DNA from 3 places in the Mesorhizobium sp. B3-1-9 genome. Region 3 is predicted to be linked to each of the others. Evidence: predicted binding sites of a transcription regulator. Region 3 holds the regulator's gene; each other region holds the start of a gene.
The links. The regulator LexA, encoded in region 3, represses DNA repair genes until DNA is damaged. The targets are predictions, from matches to a motif close to TGTTCNNNNTGTGTTCNG.

Region 1 (5,915 bases), 200 kb from region 3:
GCCACGCCGCTGACCGCCTTGCCGAGGAAGCCGACACCTGCGACGGTCTCGTTGGTGGGCGGAGCATCGGATACGGCCGGGCCGGCGCCAAGCGCCAGTTTCTTGCGCGCTTCGGTAAGCTCCTTTTCGAGCTTCTTGCGCTCTTCGAGCAGCGCCTCGACGCGCGACGGCACATCGGCCGGCGAGATCTTCAAGGTCGCCGCCGCGGCTTTCAGCCGCCTGTCCTGCTCGTCCAGATGCCTGCGCGCCGCCTCGCCGGTCAGCGCCTCGATGCGGCGCACGCCGGCCGCCACCGCGCTGTCCGACAGGATGCGCACCAAGCCGATATCGCCGGTCGATTTCACATGCGTGCCGCCGCAAAGCTCGACGGAATAAGGCCGGTTTGCCTTGGCGCCATGCAGGCCGGTGCCCATCGACACGACGCGTACCTCATCGCCGTATTTCTCGCCGAACAGCGCCATGGCGCCCTCGGCGATCGCGTCGTCGACCGACATCAGACGCGTCGTCACCGGGCTGTTCTGCACGACGATCTCGTTGGCCATGCGCTCGACCTCCTCGAGCTCATCGGCCGAGATCGGCTTGTTGTGCGAGATGTCGAAGCGCAGCCGGTCGGGCGCCACCAGCGAGCCCTTCTGCGCGACATGGGTGCCCAGCACCTCGCGCAGCGCCTCGTGGATGAGATGCGTCGCGGAATGGTTGGCGCGCAGCCTTGAGCGGCGGGCATGATCGACCTTCAGCTCGACGGCATCACCCGTCTTGACCGTACCTTTGGCCACCTTGCCGAGATGCACGAACAAACCATCGGCCTTCTTCTGCGTGTCCGAGATATCGATTGAAAAACCCTCGCCGGAAATCACGCCAGTGTCGCCCATCTGGCCGCCGGATTCGCCGTAGAACGGCGTCTGGTTGACGACCACGGCGACCGCATCGCCTTGGCTCGCGCTGTCGATGGTCTTGCCGTCCTTGACCAGGGCCTGGACGATGCCTTCCGCCTGCTCGGTCTCATAGCCGAGGAATTCGGTGGCGCCGCTCTTTTCGCGCACCGAGAACCATACCGTTTCGGTCGCGGCCTCGCCCGAGCCCGTCCAATGCGCGCGCGCCTCGACCTTCTGCCGCTCCATCGCGTCGGTGAAGCCGGCGATATCGACCGAGATGCTGCGCTGGCGCAGCGCATCCTGCGTCAGATCGAGCGGGAAGCCATAGGTGTCGTAGAGCTTGAAGGCCGTCTCGCCATCCAGCATGTCGCCGGCATGCAGCGTCTCGGTGGCGTCCGAGAGCAGTCCGAGGCCGCGCACCAGCGTCTTGCGGAAGCGCGTTTCCTCGAGCTTCAAGGTTTCGGTGATCAGCGCCTCGCCGCGCACGAGCTCGGGATAGGCCTGGCCCATCTCGCGTACCAGCGCCGGCACCAGCTGCCACATCAGCGGCTCCTTGGCGCCAAGCAGCTGCGCATGGCGCATGGCACGGCGCATGATGCGGCGCAGCACATAGCCGCGCCCCTCATTCGACGGCAGCACGCCATCTGCCACCAGGAACGAGGACGAGCGCAGATGATCCGCGATGACGCGGTACGACCCGACGTTCTCCTGGTTCGGCCCCTGGCCTAGCGCCGAGGACGCCGCGTCGATCAAATGCCTGAACAGGTCGGTCTCGAAGACGCTTTCGACGCCCTGCAGGATGGAGGCCATGCGCTCCAGGCCCATGCCGGTGTCGATCGAGGGACGCGGCAGGTCGATGCGCTCTTCCTTCGTCACCTGCTCATACTGCATGAACACCAGGTTCCAGAATTCCAGGAACCGGTCGCCGTCCTCTTCCGGGCTGCCGGGCGGGCCGCCCCAGATATGCTCGCCGCGATCGATGAAGATTTCCGAGCACGGACCGCACGGGCCGGTGTCGCCCATCGCCCAGAAATTGTCCGAGGTCGGGATGCGGATGATGCGGTCGTCGGAGAAGCCGGCGATCTTCTTCCAGTAACCGGCCGCCTCGTCGTCGGTGTGATAGACGGTGACGAGCAGCTTGTCCTTCTTCAGGCCGAAACCCTTGGTGATCAGGTTCCAGGCAAGCTCGATCGCGCGCTCCTTGAAATAGTCGCCGAACGAGAAATTGCCGAGCATCTCGAAGAAGGTGAGATGGCGCGCGGTATAGCCGACATTGTCGAGGTCGTTGTGCTTGCCGCCTGCACGCACGCTCTTCTGCGCGGTGGACGCTCGCGAGTAGGGACGCTTCTCCAGGCCGGTGAAGACGTTCTTGAACTGCACCATGCCTGCGTTTGTGAACATCAGTGTCGGATCGTTGCGCGGCACCAACGGGCTGGAGGCGACGATCTCGTGGCCCTCCTTGCGGAAGTAGTCGAGAAATGTCGACCGGATATCGTTCACGCCACTCATTGCGTACTGCCTTTTCGCGAGAACCGCCGGCGTCGCCGGCGGCTGATGGGCTTTGGTGTTTCCAGAAGATAGATGGGCCTTTTAGCCGTAGCTCTTGAGCCTGTCCAGAAACACGGAGTTAGTGCATGTCGCGCAAAAGTGACCTCGGTTTTGCGACAACGACATGCATCAAGCAACGACCTAAAGCGCGTCGCGTGAATCCGTTTCGACGCGACGCGCTTTAGGTCAATCCGCCGGCGAGCGACGGCCCGGCGCCGCCTGCAAAATGCAAAACCGCCGGCGCGAAGGCCGGCGGTTCGGGTATGCAATACTCAAGAACTCGATTACATAAGTATAAGACGATAAACAAGGATTGTGGCCGAACTCCGGCTAAGCCGACGAATAGCTTTCGCCCAATCCCGAACAGGAAACTGCTGGGCGGTCTTCCTGCAACGAACCGGCCCTACAAGGCGCCGGCTTCGTCCTCGAAACCGTCGTCGCCGCCTTCGGAGCCGCCATTCTCGAGGAATTTCTCGGCGATCAGCCCGGCATTCTGGCGCAATGCAAGTTCGACCTCACGCGCCGTATCGGGATTGTCGCGCAGGAACAGTTTTGCGTTCTCGCGACCCTGGCCGAGGCGCTGCGAATTGTAGGAGAACCAGGCGCCCGACTTCTCGATGACGCCAGCCTTGACGCCGAGATCGATCAGCTCGCCAGTCTTCGACACGCCCTCACCATACATGATGTCGAACTCGACCACCTTGAAGGGCGGGGCCAGCTTGTTCTTCACCACCTTGACGCGGGTCTGGTTGCCGACGACCTCGTCGCGGTCCTTGACCGAGCCGATGCGGCGGATGTCGAGGCGCACCGAGGCGTAGAATTTCAGCGCGTTGCCGCCGGTGGTCGTCTCGGGCGAGCCGAACATGACGCCGATCTTCATGCGGATCTGGTTGATGAAGATGACCATTGTGTTGGAGCGCGAGATCGAGGCGGTCAGCTTGCGCAGCGCCTGGCTCATCAGGCGAGCCTGAAGACCGGGCAGCGAATCGCCCATCTCGCCTTCGATTTCGGCCCGCGGCGTCAGTGCCGCCACCGAGTCGACGACCAGCACGTCGATGGCGCCCGAGCGCACCAGCGTGTCGCAGATCTCCAGCGCCTGCTCGCCGGTGTCGGGCTGCGAGATCAAAAGGTTCTCGAGGTCGACGCCAAGCTTGCGGGCATAAACCGGATCGAGCGCGTGCTCGGCATCGACGAAGGCGCAGATACCGCCCTTCTTCTGGGCTTCCGCCACCGTATGCAGCGCCAGCGTCGTCTTGCCCGAGCTTTCCGGCCCGTAAATCTCGATGATGCGGCCGCGCGGCAGGCCGCCGACGCCGAGCGCGATATCGAGACCGAGCGAGCCGGTCGGCACGGTTTCGATCTCGACCACCTGCTCGTTGGCGCCGAGCCGCATGATCGAGCCCTTGCCGAAAGCGCGCTCGATTTGCGACAGCGCCGCATCCAGAGCCTTTGATTTGTCCACTGCCTTATCCTCTACAAGCCGCAAAGAATTCTGAGCCATGATACATCACCCCTTGGTCGTCAATGAAGGCCGGACAATCCGTGATCCCTGCTTGTTTTGTACCTTTTTTGTTCTCATTTGGCAAGAGGCGGCAAGCAGCTGAAAAGCAATCAATATCTGGATATGTTCTTTCTTTGTCCCACCAGGGCTGGAGCGAAACAGAACCACTGGTCCAGAAGAGATTTGATATCCGCATGTCCCGAATCGCGGCGCCGATTGCGGGGCGACGCGCAGAAACCTAGTGTGCGCAGCCAACTATCAACCAAGGTTACCATATCCGCATGCCGACATCCCCAACAATCCTGGCGCTGGGCGGAGCCCATATCGACCGGCGCGGCCAGGTCTCGGGCGCCTATGTGCCCGCCGCTTCGAATCCCGGCATCATGCGCGAGGACGTCGGCGGCGTGGTTTTCAACGCGCTGCGCAGCGTGGTGAAGCGCGGCGTGTCGGCCTCGCTGATATCGGTGCGCGGCGGCGACGCTGCGGCCGACACCGTCGCCTTGGCGATCGACAACGCCGGAATAGCGGACCTCTCGGTGGTGTTCCTCGACCGCACGACGCCGAGCTACACGGCGTTGATCGACGCCGAAGGTGAGCTGATCGTCGGGCTGGCCGACATGGCGCTCTACGATCTTGCCTTCCCCAAGCAGATGAGGCGTTCCAAGGTGCGCGAGGCGATAGCCGCGGCCGACGCCATCCTGTGCGACGCCAACCTGCCGACGGCGGCGCTGGAGCGCCTGGTAGCGCTTGCCGGTGGCCGGCCGGTCTTCGCCATCGCCGTCTCGCCGGCCAAGGTCGTCCGCCTGGCGCCGCTGCTCGACGACCTGTCGCTGCTTTTCATGAACCGCCGCGAAGCCGCCGCGCTGGCCGGCGCCGAGCTATCCGGCGAAACCCTTGTCGACGCGCTCAGGCGGGCCGGCCTGAATGCCGGCGTGGTCACGTCCGGCAGCGCCCCGGTTCTGGGCTTCGACGACACCGGCGTCTTCGAGATCGATCCACCCGCGCCGCGCAAGGTTGCCGACGTGACCGGAGCCGGCGACGCCTTGACCGGCGCAACCGTCGCCGCCTTGCTGCGCGGCCTGCCGCTGCGTGCCGCGCTGCGCGAGGGCCTTGCCGCGGCGATGCTTGCCATCGAGAGCCCGGAGGCCGTTCCGTCCTTCACGGCGGGCAACTTCACGCAGGCGCTCGGCCTTGTGCCGGAGGCGCGGGAGGTGGCATAGGGCCACCAGACATCCACTTCCTCCTGATCGGAGACAGCCGTGACACCCGACACCGCCCGCCCCTTCGTCGACATCCACCCGCCCGTGGCGGAGGCGCTTGCCGCCGGCCGGCCAGTGGTGGCGCTGGAAAGCACCATCATCACCCACGGCATGCCCTACCCCGACAATGGCGCGATGGCCGCCAAGGTCGAACAGATCATCATCGATGGCGGCGCGCTGCCGGCGACGATCGCCGTGGTCGACGGCCGCATCAAGATCGGCCTGTCCGACGGCGAGCGCGAATCGCTTGCCATGACCGGTGACGCCATGAAGCTGTCGCGCGCCGATATCGGCTTCGCCGTCGCTCAAAAGCGTACCGGCGGCACCACCGTTGCGGCCACCATGATCGCCGCGCATATGGCCGGCATAAAGGTCTTCGCCACCGGCGGCATAGGCGGCGTCCACAAAGGCGCGGAAAAGAGCTTCGACATCTCGGCCGATCTCGACGAGCTGGCGCGCACGCCGGTTGTCGTCGTCTCTGCCGGCGCCAAGGCGATCCTCGATATCGAAAAGACGCTGGAAGTGCTGGAGACGCGCGGCGTGCCGGTGATCGGACATGGCTGCGAGACCATGCCCGCCTTCTGGTCGAGGCAGTCGCCCTTCCGCGCGCCGCTGACGCTCAATGCGCCGCAGGACATTGCGCATTTCTATCGCACGCGGCAGGCGCTGGGCCTCGGCGGCGGCATCCTCATCGCCAATCCGGTGCCGCGGAACGACGAGATCCCGGCCGAC
Region 2 (5,915 bases), on a different contig from region 3:
ACGGCGTCAAGCCGCGGGACATCACGCTCGGCGAATTCGGCATGATCCGCCAGGAATACGGCAACGGCTTCGTCATGCCGGCCGCCTACCGCGCGGCCTATGTGCGCGACATGATTGCCCGCGCCGAGGCGCACGGCTTTTCCTGGTCGGTGTGGAGCTATGGCGGCGCCTTCGGCGTCGTCGACGCGTTCGACGGCGAGAAGGCGGAGCCGGACGTGATGAACGCCATCCGAGCGCTTCGGTAAGCTGAGCTAAAGCGCGTCGCGCTGAAGCGGATTCAGGCGACGCGCTTTAAGCCGTTGTTTTCATGCATACCGCTGCACACTTTTGCGCGACATGCATTAGCCGAGATCGATCTGCAGGATCTCCGGCCGCACTCCGAAACGTATCGGCGCGATGCTGAAGCCCAGTCCGCCCGAGACAATCAGGTTGCGATCGTTCTCGACGACATGGCCGTAGGCGTAACGGTTGCCGTAGGCGGAAGGCACCACCGGCGAATAGCCGAACAGCCGCACCTGTCCGCCATGCGTATGACCGGACAGCGTCAGCGAAACCCTCCAGGGCACTTTCGGAAAAATATCCGGCTCATGCGCGAGCAGGATGATGGGAGCAGTGTCGCCAACCTTGGCCAGCGTGCCGGGAAGATCGTCGAGACCGGTGAGCCCCCTGCGGCCCTTGGCCTTGTCCGGCAACAGGGCGATCTGGTCGGCCAGGCCGGCTATCCAGAAGCCCTGCCCGTCCTTTTCCAGGCGTACGACGTCGTTCTCCAGCACCGGAATGCCGACGGCCTCCAGCGCCTTTCGCGAAATCGTCGGCCCTGCCCCGGCCGCTTGCGCCGAGCGATCATCCCACCAGTCGTGATTGCCGAGGATAGACCACACGCCGAGCGGCGCCTTGAGCCCGGCCAGCGCGGGCGCCCATTCCGACGCGTTTACCCAGCCGGTCACCAGCCGGGTCCCGGCGGGGTAGTCGCCCAGCATGACGATGACGTCCGGCTGCAGCGCATTGGCCTCTTCGGCAAGTGCTGCGATCCGTTCCGGCGTCATCCAGGGCCGGCAGGCATGGATGTCGGCCAGCGCCACGACGCGCAACTTGAGTCCGGCCGGCCAGTGCGGCGGCGTCAGCGTGTAGCGCTTCACATGGGTCAGCAGCATCGGCTCGATGCCGACGGCATAAGCGCCAAGCGACACCAGGCTGAAGGCCGAGCCGCCGACAAGGCGCAGGAAACCACGTCTGGTGATCATGGATCGGCCCAAGCCCCTTGGGATTCTATCAGGAAGCTGCCTTAAAGGGGGCAATTACGCCCTCAGCTAGGCCGAGGCGAGCAGATTCTGCGCAGACGGGCCGTTACGCGGCCAAACGGCGAACAAATATGCGTTACTCTTCCTGGAACAGGCTGATCTGCTGCTGGACGATATCCTTCGGCGGGTCGAGCCGGAGATGGCGCCAGGCATTGGCGGTCAGAACGCGGCCGCGCGGCGTGCGCTGGATGAAGCCCTGCTGGATCAGATAGGGCTCGATGATGTCCTCGATCGCGTCTCGCGGCTCGGAGAGCCCGGCCGCGATCGTCTCGATGCCGACCGGCCCGCCGCCGAAATTGCGCGCGATCATCGACAGATAGCGGCGGTCGAGCGCGTCGAGGCCGAGCGCGTCGACCTCCAGCCTTGTCAGCGCCTCGTCGGCGATCTTCCTGTCGACGTGGCCGTCCCCCGCGACGCTGGCGAAATCGCGCACTCGGCGCAGCAGCCGGCCGGCGATGCGCGGCGTGCCGCGCGCGCGGCGCGCGATCTCCAGCGCGCCATCGTCGCCAAGCGGCATCGACAGGATGCGGGCGCCGCGCCGCACGATCTGCTCCAGCTCCTCGACCGTATAGAAATTGAGCCGGACGGGAATGCCGAAACGATCGCGCAGCGGATTGGTCAGGAGCCCAAGCCGGGTCGTCGCCGCGACCAGCGTGAAACGGGCGAGGTCGATCTTGACCGAGCGCGCCGCCGGCCCCTCGCCGATGATCAGGTCGAGCTGGAAATCCTCCATCGCCGGATAGAGGATTTCCTCGACCGCCGGATTGAGCCGATGGATCTCGTCGATGAAGAGCACGTCGCGCTCCTCCAGATTGGTGAGCAGCGCCGCCAGATCGCCCGCCTTGGCGATAACCGGACCCGAGGTCGAGCGGAAATTGACGCCGAGCTCGCGCGCCATGATCTGCGCCAGCGTCGTCTTGCCGAGCCCCGGCGGACCGACGAACAGCACATGGTCGAGCGCCTCGCCGCGGCCCTTGGCGGCATCGACGAAGACCTTGAGATTGGCGCGCACCGCCGCCTGGCCGACGAACTCGTCGAGCGACTGCGGCCGCAAGGTCTGGTCGGCATCCTCACCGCGCTTGTCGGGGGCAATGAGGCGGGGCGAAAGGCTCATGCCGCCTTCCTTGCATAGGACCGACAACGGAACAAGCGCCGCCTCACCGCGCCAGTTCCTTAAGGCCGAAGCGGATCAGCTTGGATGCATCCGCGCCCTCGCCGGCCGATTTCAGCGCTGCCGCAACCGCGTTCGCCGCGATGTCGCGCGAATAGCCGAGATTGACCAGCGCGGAGACCGCATCTGTAATCGGTGCCGCCGCGACGCCTTCGCCGAGCTCCTGCTTGAGGCCGATCGTGCCGCTGGCCGCGCCCGCATAGGCAGGCGCCTTGGTGCGCAATTCGGTGACGATGCGCTCCGCCACCTTCTTGCCGACGCCTGGCGCCCTGGAGACCATGGCGATGTCGCGCAGCGCGATCGCATTGGCGAGGTCGGCCGGCGCCAGCGTCGACAGGATGGCCAGCGCCACCTTGGCACCGACGCCCTGCACATTGTTCATCAAAAGCCGGAACCACTCGCGCTCCAGCGCCGACTGAAAGCCGTAGAGCCGGATCATGTCCTCGCGCACATAGGTCTCGATGAACAGCACCACCGCCTCGCCCGGCGACGGCAGCGACGCCAGCGTGCGCGCCGAGCAATGCGCGACATAGCCGACGCCGTGCACGTCGACGAGGCAGGAGTCCTCGTCGATCTCGTCCAGCGTGCCCTTGAGCTTGCCGATCATGATTGTCCCCTCACGCCAGCGCTGCCATCCGGTAGGCGACGCTTTGGCGGTGATGCGCATGGCAGATGGCGATGGCCAAAGCGTCGGCAGCATCGTCGGTATCGAAGATCGCCTTCGGCATCAGCACCTTGACCATCATATGGATTTGCTTCTTCTCGCCGTGGCCGACGCCGATAACCGCCTTCTTGACCGCATTGGGGGCATATTCGGCGACCACCAGCCCGGCACGCGCCGGCACCAGCATGGCAATACCGCGCGCCTGGCCGAGCTTCAGCGTCGCCGTGGCATCCTTGTTGACGAAAGTCTGCTCGACCGCTGCCTCATGCGGCATGGCTTGGTGCAGCACCTCGGCCAAACCGTCATGCAACTGGCAGAGTCTTGTCGCCAACGACTCCTTTTCGTCGGACCGCACCGTGCCGGACGCGACGAAGCGCAGCGAATTGCCCACGCTGTCGACAATACCCCAACCGGTGCGCCTCAGCCCCGGATCGATGCCGATGATGCGAATCGCTTCCCCCATGCGCCAAGTCTAGCCGTGGCGGCAAGCGATGCCAGCGAAATGTGAACAAACCAGAAACAATCGCGATCTTAAGAACGCATTCGAAATCCCATCAAGCTGGCGTTCACGGGCTGGCAGGCCCGAAATCCGGATCTAATTTAGTTCGTCACGCGACGGATGGTTTTCGACAGCCGCGTGAGAAATGCCGGCCTCGACGACGCGACAAGCTTCCATGCCAGGACTGCATTTCCCATGCGCCGCGGCAGGAGCCCAATGCAGAGGAACCAGGCTGCCAGCGCAGCCCGCCGCCGCCAGGATGCGTTCATTTCCAGACTGGCGGCGGCGCCCGCTTTCGCCAGTCCCAGCCGGGAGTCGGTCGCGACCGGATGCCGGGGCTCGTCGACGCAAAGCGAGGCCAGTCGCTCTTCCAGATGAACCGGATCGCGAAGGCCGGCATCCGGCGGTACGGTCAGACCGATCTCGGCCGCCCGGTCGGACAAGGCTTCAAGGCGCCGGAAGTCATGCGCCACGCGCCAGCGCGCCCGCTCGGCAAGCTTTTCGGCAAAGACCGAATGGTTGGAACCGTGGATGCGGTAGGCGCCAAGGCAGGTGTCGATGGATTTCACCTCCCCGTGCAGCGGCGCGAGCGTCGCGAGATAGCCATCGGCGCCTTGCCGGAAATCGCTTTCGGGCATGGGCATTATCGGGTCCAGCGCCTCGCGGTCGAACGCCAGCCCGCTCGTCACCGTCGTACGGTAGCGCCCCTTTCGCAACAATTCCGGGACGACGTCGCCCGAGTCGAACGGCTGTTCCGGGGGTGGAAAGACATCCTTGATACGTTGGTCCTCATCGACGAGGTGCAATCTGAATTGCGCCTGGGCGACATCCGCGTCCCACTCGTCCAGGACCTCGGAGACGGCGTTCGGATAGAGATAATCGTCGGCGTCGAGGAAAAGAACGATCTCCCCGGTGCTCGCCTCGAACCCCGTATTGAAAGCAGCGGCATGTCCGCCATTCCTGCGCCTGAGGCACGAACGGATCTTGTCGCCGTAGGATTCGATGACGGCCACCGACGCGTCCGTCGATGCGTCGTCGACGACCACGACCTCGACATTTCGGTGGTCCTGCTCCAACGCACTGTCGATGGCGCGTCCAAGAAACTGTTCGTAGTTATAATTGGGGATGATGATCGATACCGGGATGCGGTCCAATGGCGAATGCACGGGATCAAGCCTCGCAATCTGCTTTGGTCACAGTGACGGTGATTTTCTTGCAAAACCGGCTCGGGTCGACCCGGCTGCGGCGAACGGCTCCAACTAGGGGCCCATCGCTTCGAGACAAGGGCGATATTTCTCGCGAAGGCCGGCATGGCCTTCGATGCAACGACGGTTACCGTAGTACCGAAGAGCAGTCGGGGTCGCAGGCGCTCGACTTGCGGCCACGATCGCGGCTCGCCAGATCGCGCCTCGATTGAACGATGTGGGTTCCCGCTTCCCGCGCGCCGCTATCGCGGCGTTTGTTGCAAACGCGATTTCAGCCGCGCGCGAAAGCCGTATTCAAGAGACTGATCTGGTCGGAAACCGGGTTGGCCCGCCGGCTGGGGGCGTGCGTCTCGTTGATGACGCCGCCATAGATTTCCTCGTCCATGCGCCGCACCAGCGCCTGCAGGCGCAGCGAGCGCGTCACGAGGTCCAGAAAATCCTTGGGCAGCTCTTTCCAGCCGAGCGCCTCGTCATGCGCAGAGGCGGTGTCGAGCCGCACCTTGGATTTCTCCGAGGCCACCTGGTCGCGCGTCATCTCGCCGGAATTCGCCGCCCGCTGCAAAAGCAGCCACGAGGCGACCTGCATGAGCCTTGTGGTCAGCCGCATCGACTCGGCCGCATAGAGCGTCGCCGCCGTGCGCGACAATTTCTTGGCTTCGAGCCTGCCCTTGCCGTCGAGATATTCGGCGGCCTGCTCGACCAGCCCCATGCCTTCCTGGTAGAGCGGCTTGAAGGATTGGGAGAAAACCCGGCGCTCCGCCAATTTGATGGTTTTCGCGCTGCCCTTCGAAGGCTCGTTCATCGATACGCCCCTGCACTGCCGTCGGCCGATTCGGCAATCCTTGCCGACGCGGCCCGCACCCTAAATGACTGAGGCTTGAAAATGCGCTTCGATGCCCATGAAGGCAAGCGCATGTTTAACAAACGGTTAACGCCGGCCTCGTTCCAGCCATCCGCAAAGCGGATGGCACCGGCTTGCCGCCCGCGGACAAAAAAAGAGCCGCGGATAAGGCGGCTCTCAGGAGTTTAACAGGGAGGCGTCAAACAAAGTGGCTCCAACCACTCGGTAAGAATC
Region 3 (5,915 bases):
CGTCATCCAGGAAAACGTCCGCGACCTTGGCAACCGCCAGATCGAAGTGACGGAGCCGACCGCCGAAGGACGCAATGTCCGTCGCCGCGGGCTCGACTTCGGCCAAGGCGACCTGCTGCTCGAAAAAGGCCGCGCGCTCGACGCGGCGGCCCTTTCGCTGGCGGCGTCGGCCAATCACCCCGCCTTGAACGTCGTGCGGCGGCCGCTGGTTGCGATCATCGCCACCGGCGACGAATTGCTGCCGCCAGGCAGCGCGCTCGGTCCCGACCAGATCATTTCGTCCAACGCCTATGGCGTCGTTGCCGCCGCCCAGTCGGTCGGCGCGCGCGCGCTCGATCTCGGCATCGCCGCCGACCGCCAGGAGGCGATCGCCGCGCTGGTCAGGAAAGCGGTCGAGGCGAACGCCGATGTTATCGTCACGCTCGGCGGCGCCTCGGTCGGCGACCACGACCTGATCCATGACGTGCTGACCGGCGAAGGCATGAAGCTCGACTTCTGGAAGATCGCCATGCGCCCCGGCAAACCGCTGATGTTTGGCCGGCTTGGCAATGTCCGTTGCATCGGCCTGCCCGGCAATCCGGTGGCAAGCATCGTCTGCTCGCAACTCTTCTTGAAGCCGCTGCTTGCCAGGCTCGGCGGCCGCGATCACCGGCAGGACGTGCGAACGGCCAAGCTGGGCGCCGCGATGCAGGCCAACGATTTCAGGCAGGACTACGTGCGCGCCATCGTGCGCGAGGACGCCGGCACCCTGGTCGCGACGCCTTTCGGCATCCAGGACTCCTCGATGCTGCGCATGCTTGCCGACGCCAACGGCCTGATCGTGCGCCAGCCCTTCGCGCCCGCCGCGCAGGTCGGCGCCGAGTGCAGCGTGCTGATGCTGCGCTGAGCCGGTCTATCCCGCCGTTTTAACGCAATTCTCGACCGAAACCGTCCACACTGCCGAATTGCTCTATTCGGCGATCAGTGCGCGAGTGAGGGGATGATCCGGGTCGGCGAGACCATCGACGACATTGAAATGATGCCGGTCCGGCTCGACCACTGAATGGGTTACAGCGCCGAGCCCGGTCCAGATGTTGGCAAGCAATGTACTCTGGCGCAGGAATTCCGAACGCTCGCCGCCGCCGACCCAACAGGTGATGCGGGCTCCCCGCCGAGGCCGCAGCAAAGCCGGGCTTTCGCTCAACGCTTCCTTCTCGTCGATGTTCAGGGTCTCGTTCAGTGCGGTGAACATCAGCGGCCGAAGGTCGTGCAGGCCTGAAATCGAAACGACCTGGCGTATGCGCCGCGTCACATCGGACGACAGCGGCGAGGCCGCGGTCACCATCCGGCTGGCGAGATGCCCGCCGGCCGAGTGCCCGGTCAGCACCAGCGGACCATCGACCATCGCCGCCGCCTTCTCGATCGCTGCCGCAACCTCGTTGACGATGCCGCTGATCCTGGTCTGCGGGCAAAGCGTGTAAGAGGGCATGGCGACGGCAAAACCGTGGCCGACCGCACCTCCAGCCAGATGCGACCAGGACGACTTGTCTGATTCCATCCAGTAACCGCCATGGATGAACACGACGAGCCCCTTTGGCACAGCAGGTGGGAGAAACAGATCGAACCGGTTGCGCGGCGCTTCGCCATACACGATATCGAACCGCGCCCTGCCTTGCGCCAACAGCTTTTCCCTAAAGGCCCGCGCCGGTTGATCCCAAGCCGCGGGCCAGCGGTCGCCGCCGGCGATGTTCGCGCCGTTGGCATAGGCGTTGTCCCAGTCGGCAATACGGTGTCCGAGCAACGGCCCCTCCACGATCAGCTCAATGTCGAGTGGTTTTGATTGGCATCGCCGCGGTCAGGTAACGGTTGTCTTGACCGCGAAGCGGGCTTCTCGCCAGACGCCGGTCCGCAAGATGTCTTCGAGCACTTCGACGGCATTCCACACATCCCTGTAGCCGACATAGAGCGGGGTAAAACCGAAGCGCATGGTCGACGGCGCCCGAAAATCACCGATCACGCCGCGTTCGATCAGGGCCCGCATGATCTGGTAGCCATGCTGGTGAATGAAGGAAATCTGGCTGCCGCGTTTGGCGCCGTCGCGGGTGCTTTCCAGCGTAAGATCGTAACCGCCGCACCGTGCTTCGACGAGTTCGATGAACAGATCGGCCAGCGCAATGCTCTTCCTCCGCACCGTCGCCAGGTCCACGCCGTTCCAGATGTCGAGCGCGCCTTTCAGCGTCCGCATCGACAGGACCGGCTGCGTGCCGCACAGAAATCGGCGGATGCCGGTGCCTGGCGCATAGGCTTGCTCGAAGGCGAACGGCCGTGCATGGCTCCACCACCCGCTGAGCGGCTGCCGCACATCGGCAAGATGCCGCTCGGCCGCATAGATGAAGGCAGGAGAACCTGGCCCGCCATTGAGATATTTATAGGTGCAGCCGACGGCGAAATCGGCGCTTGCCCTGTCAAGTTCAACCGGCATGGCGCCCGCGCTGTGGCAGAGATCCCATACGATCAGCGCACCCGCGTCATGCGCCATGCGCGTAAGCGCCGCCATGTCGCGCAACTCGCCGGATTTGTAATTGACGTGGTTGACCAACACCACCGCCACGCGTCCGTCGATCAGTTCCTCGATGCTCGGCGCGTCCACGCCAGCCAGGCGCAGGACAGTGTTCTTTCCGGTCGAGGCCACGCCTTCGGCCATATAGATATCGGTCGGAAAACTGTCGCCCTCGGCAACGATCACGGTTCGGTCCGGCCGCATCGCCATCGCCGCGTGCAGCACTTTGTAGATGTTGATCGACGTGGTGTCGCAGACCACGGTCTGGCCCGGCGCCGCGCCGATCAGGCGCCCGAGCTGGTCGCCCAGCTCGACCGGCATGTCGAACCATCCGTCCTTGTTCCAGGCACGAATGAGGTCATGCGCCCACTCCTCGGCAGCTGCCTTGCGCAACTCGTCGAATGCGGCGTGCGAGGCCGCTCCCAACGAATTCCCGTCGAGGTAGATCACCCCCTCCGGCAGGACGAAGCGATCGCGCAGGGCGCGCAGCGGATCCGCTGCATCCATCGCCTCGATCTCGGCGAGATCAGGAATTCCCCCCATCATGCTGCCGCCTCCATTTCGGCATGGCGCCTCTCACGGTTGGCCAAGGGCGGTTGTCTCACCACCGTCCGTGCCACGGCAAGAACCTTCTGCGCTATGTTAGCTGGTCCATAGACGGCGAAGACCATGGATCGGATTCATTGCCGAAGTTGGCATTTTGGGTCCGTTTCGTTCACGGTGAAGCACGTTCGCGCAAGAGCCGAAGCGATCCCGCCCGCGCCTTTGTGATGGTGTTCGACCGCGCTTCAGCTTAAGGAGGGCCGCATAATCGAGCGGAATCAATGATACCGCTGACCTGACTCGGCCAGGTATCCCTTGGATGCAACATTGTTTCCGAAGCCTCAACAAATTCACTAAACTTTAAACGGTTGCGGAACACAACTGGAACAGATAGTGTTTGTTCTGGGTTTGTTTTTCTGATTCCGGTTTCAGAACCCAAGGGGGCCGCCATGCTGACGCGCAAACAACATGAACTGCTGATGTTCATCCATGAACGCCTCAAGGAGAGCGGGATTCCGCCGTCTTTCGACGAGATGAAGGAAGCGCTCGACCTCGCCTCCAAATCGGGCATCCATCGGCTGATCACGGCGCTGGAAGAGCGCGGCTTCATTCGCCGGCTGCCGAACCGGGCGCGCGCGCTTGAAGTGCTGCGGCTGCCCGACTCGATCGCGCCTGGCCTGAATGCCGCGAGAAAGTTTTCGCCGAGCGTCATCCAGGGCGGCCAGGGCAATCTCGGACGCCAGGTCAAGCCGGCGGCGCCGTCGCGCACGCCGACACCCAGCAATGACGACGACGCTGTTTCGGCCGTGTCCATTCCGGTGATGGGCCGCATCGCCGCTGGCGTGCCGATAGACGCCATCCAGCACCAGACGCATTCGATCTCGGTGCCGCCGGACATGATCATGGGCGGCGAGCATTATGCGCTGGAGGTCAAGGGCGACTCGATGATCGAGGCCGGTATCTTCGACGGCGATACGGTCATAATCCGCAACGCCAATACGGCAAGTCCGGGCGAGATCGTGGTGGCGCTGGTCGACGACGAGGAAGCGACCCTGAAGCGGTTTCGTCGCAAGGGTGCCTCGATCGCGCTCGAGGCCGCCAACCCGGCGTACGAGACCCGTATCTTCGGACCGGACCGGGTCAAGGTTCAGGGTAAGCTCGTCGGACTCATCCGCCGTTACTGAGCAGAACCGCGCGGCGGTCTTCGCCGGAACTGTGTGCCATCTATTCTGTAGGCTGCGGCGCGACCGCCGGCTTTTCCGGTCGTTGATAGGGCGGCAGCCCCCTCGCCTCACGCGCGTATTTCCGCTGCTCGTGCCAGGGTCGGTACGGTTCTTCGACCGCGTAGCGAACGGTTGGCCGCGCGGTTGCCGATTGCGGATCAAAGAAGATGGCGGCGCTGCCGTCGCGTGCCAGCTGCCGCTTGGTGACGACGAGCACGCGCGGATCGCGGCATGGATTGTAGGCCGTGGCGTCGTCGATGACGATGAGGTCGGCGAAACCGCAAGCAGGCCGGGCGCTGGCGCGGTTCTCGGCGAGCGCGACGATGGCACCGGAAGGATGCCGGCCGATGCAGAGGTCGCCGATGCAGTAGAAGGGCGAGCCGGGCGGCAGGTCGACGGGATCGGCGATGTCGAGGGCGTCTTTAGCGAACGTCTCCGGCGGTACGATTTCCTCGGCTTTCAGCGCCCGTTTCCAGTTGTCCGTGGTGAAGTCGTTGGAGCGCGTGCGGTTGATGGCAAGCTCGCCGCCGCCGATCGGCATCGCCACCAGATGCGCATCCTCCGAGACAAGCACATCCGGGGCGCGGACATGCGGAATGGCCAGCAGCGCGGCGAGCGCGAAGGGTACGGCGGCAAGCCTCAGCCAGGTGGTGGCCATCGTCGCGATGACCAGCGCGACCGTCGCCAGCAGCACCGACTGGATCGAGATCAGCCCGACGGCGTCGACTGGTGAGCGCTCGGAGATCCACGCCGAAATGGCGATCATCGCCGTCAGGCCTTTGCCCATGACAAAGAGGAAGGGGCCGTCGAAGCCGAAGGGCATGGCCAGCGCGCTCAACACGGCGAACGGCATGACGATCAGTGAGACGATCGGCATGACCGACAGATTGGCCAGCAGGCTGAGCGGCGATACGCGCTGGAAGTGCCAGATCGCAAACAACAATGTCGCGCTGCCCGCGATGAGCGACGTCACGGCGGCACCACCTACTCCAATCGCCAGTTTTCGCGATACGAAGCCGAGGAACGAACGCTTTGCCGGCGGCGCGGTCGTTTTGCCGGCGCGATAGTCGGCAAAACCGGCATAGGCGCCGACCAGCGCAGCGGTGGCGGCGAAGGACATCTGGAAGCTCGGGCCGACCACTTCGTGCGGCGAGACAAGGATAACGGCGATGGCCGAGATCGCCAGGTTGCGCATGGTGAGCGCCGCGCGGTCGAAGAGCACGGCGGCGAGCATCACGGCCAGCATGATGAAACTCCGCTCGGCCGCCACCACGATGCCGGAGATCACGAGGTAGGCGGCGATCGAGAGCAGCGCGATTGCAGCGGCATATTTCTTCACCGGCCGCCGCGACGAGAAATCCGGAAACAGCGCGAAGGCGCCGCGCAAAAGGACCATGATCGTGCCGGCGACCAGCGCCATATGCAGGCCTGAGATCGAGATGATGTGGTAGATGCCGGTTCGCCGCATCGACTCGTTGATGGCTTCCGGAATGCCGGCACGAACGCCGACGATCAGCGCCGCTGCGATCTCGCCTTCGGACCCGCCGATGGCGCTCCTGATGTGATCGGCGATTCCTTCGCGCGCGTTTTCCACTGCCGATGCGATGCGC

Region 1: recA (recombinase RecA) is a predicted target of LexA. The motif match lies at 3,983-4,000, and genes of this name have one in related genera.
Region 2: ruvC (crossover junction endodeoxyribonuclease RuvC) is a predicted target of LexA. The motif match lies at 3,641-3,658, and genes of this name have one in related genera.

Annotation. Positions count from the first base shown of each region.
Region 1 covers NZ_VFTJ01000006.1:247,501-253,415, forward strand. Annotated here, with positions in the region: gene alaS (alanine--tRNA ligase) at 1-2,384, opposite strand, end outside; gene recA (recombinase RecA) at 2,827-3,924, opposite strand; gene FJW07_RS13815 (carbohydrate kinase family protein) at 4,206-5,144, shown strand; gene FJW07_RS13820 (pseudouridine-5'-phosphate glycosidase) at 5,184-5,915, shown strand, end outside.
Region 2 covers NZ_VFTJ01000016.1:27,531-33,445, reverse strand. Annotated here, with positions in the region: gene FJW07_RS23520 (cellulase family glycosylhydrolase) at 1-245, shown strand, start outside; gene FJW07_RS23515 (metallophosphoesterase) at 342-1,244, opposite strand; gene ruvB (Holliday junction branch migration DNA helicase RuvB) at 1,378-2,415, opposite strand; gene ruvA (Holliday junction branch migration protein RuvA) at 2,459-3,079, opposite strand; gene ruvC (crossover junction endodeoxyribonuclease RuvC) at 3,090-3,599, opposite strand; gene FJW07_RS23495 (glycosyltransferase family 2 protein) at 3,737-4,801, opposite strand; gene FJW07_RS23490 (DUF1465 family protein) at 5,112-5,642, opposite strand.
Region 3 covers NZ_VFTJ01000006.1:44,912-50,826, forward strand. Annotated here, with positions in the region: gene glp (gephyrin-like molybdotransferase Glp) at 1-886, shown strand, start outside; gene FJW07_RS12755 (alpha/beta hydrolase) at 950-1,780, opposite strand; gene kynU (kynureninase) at 1,835-3,082, opposite strand; gene lexA (transcriptional repressor LexA) at 3,532-4,266, shown strand; gene FJW07_RS12770 (ComEC/Rec2 family competence protein) at 4,307-5,915, opposite strand, start outside.